2 linked regions of the Methanobrevibacter smithii ATCC 35061 genome follow. The protein of the gene in region 2 binds, or shares a complex with, the protein of the main gene of each other region. Links are inferred from orthologs where the notes say so. Each region holds a gene or a part of one and is shown on either strand. Other genes may lie near its edges.

Region 1 (3,195 bases), 450 kb from region 2 along the record:
AATATTTTTGATGACTTGGAGGTAGGAAAATCAGTTTTTAAAGATAAACAACCTTTAGATCATAGGTTTTTACCTGAAAATTTACCTCACAGGAAAGAACAGATAACACAAATAGCTAAATATTGGATTGAAGCATTAAATAATGTTACTCCATCTGATATTACTATTTACGGAAAAACAGGAACTGGAAAAACAGCAGCAGCAAAATTTGCTCGTGAACAGTTAAATGAAGCAGCATCTAATAAAAATGTTTTCATAAAAGTTGAATATATTCGATGTACTGACTACACAACAGAATATCAGGTTATTGCACAACTGTGTCAAAAGCTTGGAAGAAATGTTCCTCACAGAGGATGGACAAAAGGAGAAGTTATTAATACTTTCAGGGACATTTTCAGAAGAAATGCTTATGGAAAAAAACTAATTTTAATTGTTATTTTAGATGAAATCGACATATTGCTCAGCAAAGATGGTGATGGAATTTTATATACATTAACAAGAACTGATAATGTATCCATATTGTCCATTAGTAATTATGTTGAATTTAAACAGTTTATCACACCTAGAGTAATGAGTAGTTTAAGGGATAAGGAAATTGTTTTTCCGCCTTATGGTGCTGATCAATTGGCTGATATTTTAAGTGAAAGGGCTAGTTTGTCATTTAAAGAAGATACAATTGAAAGTGATGTTATACCATTATGTTCAGCTATGGCAGCTAAAGAAGAAGGAGATGCAAGATATGCTCTGGATTTACTTAGAACTGCTGGGGAAATAGCTGATGAAGAAGAATCTGATAAAATCATTGGCGATTATGTAAGAAGGGCAAAAGATAGAATTGAGCATAATAAAATTACTGATGTTATTTTAACTCTACCAACTCAACAGCAAAGAGTTTTAGACGCTATTTTAAGACTTACTCAGAATAATGAAGAAATAACATCAGGTAAATTATACGATACCTACAAAGAAGTATCAAAAGGAGATTCTGTAACATACAGAAGAATTTTTGATTTTATAAATGAACTTGAAATGTTAGGTATTATTTCAACCAATACTATATCACGTGGACGTGGAAAAGGAAGAACTAATATTATAACACTTCAATGCGATACTGATTTACTTGAAAAAACACTTTATTCAATATGATTCCATTTAGGATTGTTTTTTATTAAAGTTTTTAAAATGGCCATTCTAACTGGAACAGCATTAAATGCTTGATTGAAATATTTGTTATGTTTGGTGTTATCTAAATCAGTAGCTATTTCATCAATTCTTGGTAATGGGTGCATAACAATAACATCCTTACCTTCTAACATTTTTTTATTAACAATATAAGCTCCTTTTATTTTTAAGTATTCATCTAAATCTCCAAAACGTTCTTTTTGGATTCTGGTTACATATAAAACATCTACTTTATCAATAATTTCTTCTATACTATCAACTTCAGTATATGGAATATTTTTTTTGTTTAAATCGTGTAAAACCTCTTGAGGCATTCTTAATTCTTTAGGAGCTACAAAATAAAGTTCCACATTATCATATAATCCCAATGCATTGGACAGGGAATGTACTGTACGACCAAATTTTAAATCACCGACTAAAGCTATTTTTAAGTTATCAATTTGCCCTAATTCTTTTTTGATAGTGTATAAATCAAGTAATGTCTGGGTAGGATGCTGACCAGCACCGTCTCCAGCATTTATCACAGGAACATCAACAATATCTGATATGAATTTGGATACGCCTTCTAATTCATGTCTAATAACTAAAGCATCACTGTAACCCTCAAACATTTTTGCAGTGTCAGCTATGCTTTCCCCTTTGGAAACAGAACATGATCTTGTATTTTCAATACCTATGCAGTTTCCACCTAAACGTTTCATAGATGTTTCAAAAGATAATCTTGTTCTTGTTGACGGTTCAAAAAACATCAATCCAAGGATTTTACCTTTTAATTCATCACAGCATTCTTTTGATTTAGCTATATCTTCTAGTTTTGATGCTTCATCTAGAATATAATCAATATCCTTTCTTTCAAAATCTTTTATTGAAATTATACTTTTTAATTCAAAAATTTTAATCAACCCATTTTATTCAATTCTTTTATCAATTAAATTGTTAATATAACTAGCAAATTTATCAATTTCATCCATATCCAATACAGGAATATTTTCACTGGAAAGTGTTTTTTTAGCTTTTATTTTATCTATAAAGTTTCCTTCATCAGGATTTATTTCATAACCAAAATTTGAAGAAATAAATGATGATTTAACAAGTTGTTCTGAAAATGTTTTGTTCAGATGACTTTTAGTATTTGATTTTTCATCACAGTTCATAAACAGAGCAACCGGTTTTTCCATTAATGTTCCCATATTTCTGGATATGTATCTTTTTAAGGTTCCCTGGACTTTTCCATGATATAATGATCCGGCCAATATAATAAAATCATATTTTAACAAACAGGCTGTTTTAGCTTTTTCAATTGGAATTAATTGAATTTTAGCTTTTATTTTGTTTGATAAAATTTTTGCAGCTTTTTTTGTTATTCCGCTGGATGTTGAGTAAATTATTGCTATTTTCATATAATCCTTTCAATTGGTACGACAAGAATATCTTTTGCACCTGCATTTCTTAAATCGTTAACAAGTTCGAAAACCACGTCTTCATCTATAACTGCTTGTACAGCTACAGTTTCTTCTTTAGATAATACTTCTGAAATTGTTGGGCCAGTCATTGCAGGCATGACTTTTTTAACTTTATCTAAATTTTCTTTTTTAACATTCATCATTACAAGCTTTTTCCTTTCAGCTTCAATTACTCCTTTTATACTTGTACTTACTGCTTCAACTAATTCTTTTTTATTTTCAAAGCTGTTGTCATTAGTGATAAGTTTAATAGTACTTTCTAAAATTACATCAACAATTTTCAAATGATTCATTTTTAATGTGGTTCCTGTACTGGTTAAATCAGTAATTAAATCAGCTATTCCAATTAATGGTGCAATTTCTGTAGAACCACTTAATGTTATTATTTTTGATGTTAAACCATGTTCTTCTAAGTATTTTTTTGTTAATGTTGGAAATTCAGTAGCTACTACCATATCTGATGTTAAATCATCAATGGAATTTATAGTGGAATCTTCCGGTGATGCTAAAACTAATTTTGTCTGTCCGAAAGACAAATCAACTAATTCCT
Region 2 (3,331 bases):
AAGACATTAACTTCAACACTGAAGTTCAGATGGCGGGTCTTGTTGTTGGCAAAAACTTTGTTCTGTCACCTCATTACTCATCATTCATTCCGTCTAAAATAGGGGGGGATGCTGAACCTAAAGATATATTGAGTATCATGGTTAAAACATCTGATGAATGCAAAGGATACATAACTGATGACGGGGATGTTGTTAAAATAAACACTATTAATGATATCAGGTATTTGGCTGAAGGTGCAGCTGCTGCAGGTTTTATTCTGGAAAAAGCAGGTGTTAATCCGGCTACAATAGCTTCTACAGTTTACAGAGGAGCACATCCCGGCGGCAGTGCAGCTATTGGAAAATTTGTAGACAGCAACCTGGAAACTGAAATTAAAGGTTTGTTTGTTGATGATGCAAGTGTGTTACCAATTTCTCCAGGAAAACCTCCGATTTTAACTATCATGGCATTATCTAAAAGATTGGCTGATTATTTAATTGGCTGATTTTTTTTATAAACTAAAAATTTATATGATTTTACATAAATATCTTTAATTATGAAATCTGAATGCGCATGCCCTATTGATAAAGCAGTTGTATTGTTTAATAAAAAATGGACTATCCAATTAATTAGGGATATGTTTTTTGGTAAAAAACAATTTAAAGAGTTTCAAGAAGATAAACCTGATTTAAGTAATAAAGTTTTGTCACAAAGACTTAAGGAATTAGAAAATAACGGGCTTGTTGAAAAAAAGGTTTTAAATACGACACCTATTTCTAGCGAATATCATTTAACAGAGTATGGAAAAAAATTAAATAGGGTAATATATGAGCTTGCTGTATTTATTTTAGATGAATCTGATTTTGTTGAGTATAAAGATGAAGAAGTTAAAAATCAGATTAAAAACAATTTTAAACAAGCTCTTAATATTTAAAATTAAATTTTATAATTTTTTGGAGGGTTTCCTGAAAAGTCAGCTATTGTAGCATCACCGGAGATGGTGAATACTTCGAATTCAGGATTATCTCCACTTTGGTATAATGTTTTTACTAGTTCGTTTGATTCGATAACTTTTTGTTTAAGTTCTAAATTTGAAGTAAACTCTACTTTTCCACTTATTCTGATCCATGCAAATTCAGCAGTTGCTGTTGTAATTTCACAGTTAGGATTTTTTTCTAATTCTTTGTACATTGGTTTTTTATTGCTTGTACAAAAATAAGGTTTGTTGTTTTCTTCAAAGTAATATAATATTGGTCTTACTTTTGCATTTCCGTCTAAACCTTCAGTTGCTAAATAAATTAATGGATTTTCATTTAAAAATTTTATTACATCATTCATAATATATACTTCCTTTTTTGGTTATTTATTGCAATAAATGTAATTAATATTATGATTGAAGTATTTTAAAAGCTTTTTGTAACTATTGGGTAACTTAGTAACCAAATGGTTACTTATAAAAAAAGAATTTGAAGATTATTCGAATTGTTTTTCGATATCTTCTGTTTTAATTAATTTTTCACAGTAATGGCATCTGACAACTGGCGGATGGTTGTTTATAACATTAAATTTAGGAGCTATAGGTTCATTTGCATAATTGGTTATGCATTTTGAGTTGGTACATTTGATAATTCCAGTAATTGTATTAGGCAGTATAATTTTATCTTTTTTCACTGGTTTGTAGTCTCTGATAATGTTAACACTGGCTTTAGGTGCAATTAATGCAATTTGGTCAAGTTCTTCGTGGTTTAATTCTCTGTTTTCAATTTTAACTATGTCCTTTCTACCAATTTCTTTTGATGAAACATTCATAGCTACTGTAACATTTTTAGTTTCACTGTCTGGAAGCCCTAGTATTTTAAGGATATGTAATGACTTGTTTGCAGTAATATGGTCAATTACTGTACCATTTTCAATAGCTCTAATTTTTAATTCAGATTTTTTATCAACACTCATAATTTACCCACTGTACATTTTTAAGTCTAATATGTCAATAATTACTTCAGTATCATTGATTAAAGTTTCAATATCTTTATCCTTTGTGTTTAATGTAAATGTTTCAATAACTCTGGCTCCGCGTGCTTTTACTTTTTCAGCCATTCTGTCTACTGTAGCCTGCCCCCCTCTGCCGGTCATTGTTGCAAAGAGGTATAGGTCTTTTCCTCTTAAATTGCATCTGTCAATTAATGTTATAATTGCAGGTGTTGGTTTTCCTGCCCAAGTTGGAGTTCCTATGTAGATTGAATTATATTCTGTTAAATCCACTTCAGAAGGAGCTATTTCAGTTTTTGTTTCTTTAATTGAGTCAATACAGGAAGTTAGTTTATTTTTAAATCCACTTCTATTTTTTAAATCAGTAACCTCGAGTATATCAGTTTTTAACTCTTTTGCAAGTGTTCTAGCTACAACTTCTGTACTTCCGTGTTGGGAATAATAAATTATTAAAGTTTTCATATTATCTCCCTCTCTTTGATTTTATTTGTTTGTTTTAGGGTGTTATATATTTTATGGATTAAGTCCAAAATGGTTTAATCCTGTTGTTTCATCTAATCCAAGCATTATGTTCATATTTTGTATAGCTTGACCTGATGCACCTCTAACAAGATTATCGATACAGGACAGCATTACAATTCTTCCGGTATCATCAATTTCAAATCCTCCAATATGAACAAAATTGGATCCTCTAACAGAACTTAAATGAGGAATTTCTCCATCATCCATTAATTTAATGAAGTATTCTTTACCGTATGTTTTTTCATAGAATTTTCTTAATTCATCAGGAGTAATGTCTGAATGCTCTTCTCTTAAGAAGCTATGGCTTGTTGTTTGGATTCCTCGAATAACTGGAACTAAATGTGGGGTAAATGAAACTTTAACATCTTCAAACCCATGTAATTCCTGCTGAATTTCAGAAACATGTCTGTGTGAAGAAATTTTGTAGGGATTGACATTATCTGCAATATTTGGGTAATGTGTGGTACTTGAAGGATTTACTCCTGCTCCGCTAACTCCTGTTTTTGAATCAATGACTATTCTGTCAACCAAATCATTATCTACTAAAGGGTAAGAGGATAATATTGCTCCTGTTGGGAAACATCCAGGATTTCCTACCAAATCAGCTTTTTTAATTTCATCTCTGTAAATTTCCGGAAGACCATAAACACCTTTAATGTCACTGGTATGTTCCAATCCGTACCATTTTTCATAAACTTTGGTGTCACGGTATCTGTAATCTCCGCTTAAGTCAATAACTTTAGTTCCGGTTTCAAGCAAGTCCGGAACTATTTTCATTGATGCTCCGTGAGGGGTGGCTGTAAATATTATATCTGCATCCAATTCACTTGGCTGTTTATT

Evidence for each region.
Region 1: the proteins of pyrI (region 2) and pyrB are in contact, whole or in part, in a crystal structure (PDB 2BE9), measured with the Sulfolobus acidocaldarius proteins. The link is inferred for Methanobrevibacter smithii ATCC 35061 from one-to-one orthologs. Residues at the interface, in WP_011278410.1 of Sulfolobus acidocaldarius: Asn115, Tyr117, Cys118, Ile119, Asn122, Asp123, Val124, Glu125, Ala126, Arg141, Glu143, Tyr144, Cys145, Glu146, Ile148; in WP_011278411.1 of Sulfolobus acidocaldarius: Asn83, Leu84, Ala85, Asp86, Arg89, Lys103, Tyr104, Asp105, Gly106, Ala107, Arg109, Phe110, Glu113, His127, Arg169, Glu192.

What each region holds. Positions count from the first base shown.
Region 1 is NC_009515.1:1,266,430-1,269,624, reverse strand. The notes cover bases 110-2,962. They hold pyrB (aspartate carbamoyltransferase), read right to left. Parts: upstream 2,085-2,962; coding sequence 1,134-2,084; downstream 110-1,133. Other genes in these bases: hisG (ATP phosphoribosyltransferase), read right to left, coding at 2,579-2,962; MSM_RS06375 (flavodoxin domain-containing protein), read right to left, coding at 2,091-2,582; MSM_RS06385 (Cdc6/Cdc18 family protein), read left to right, coding at 110-1,146. Also shown: more of MSM_RS06385, read left to right, coding at 1-109; more of hisG, read right to left, coding at 2,963-3,195. UniProt on the Methanocaldococcus jannaschii protein: Catalyzes the condensation of carbamoyl phosphate and aspartate to form carbamoyl aspartate and inorganic phosphate, the committed step in the de novo pyrimidine nucleotide biosynthesis pathway.
Region 2 is NC_009515.1:816,978-820,308, reverse strand. The notes cover bases 194-3,182. They hold pyrI (aspartate carbamoyltransferase regulatory subunit), read right to left. Parts: upstream 1,934-3,182; coding sequence 1,454-1,933; downstream 194-1,453. Other genes in these bases: argC (N-acetyl-gamma-glutamyl-phosphate reductase), read right to left, coding at 2,483-3,182; MSM_RS04305 (flavodoxin family protein), read right to left, coding at 1,937-2,431; MSM_RS04315 (pyridoxamine 5'-phosphate oxidase family protein), read right to left, coding at 917-1,318; MSM_RS04320 (winged helix-turn-helix transcriptional regulator), read left to right, coding at 537-914; MSM_RS04325 (FAD-dependent oxidoreductase), read left to right, coding at 194-485. In the rest of the region: more of MSM_RS04325, read left to right, coding at 1-193; more of argC, read right to left, coding at 3,183-3,331. UniProt on the Methanocaldococcus jannaschii protein: Involved in allosteric regulation of aspartate carbamoyltransferase.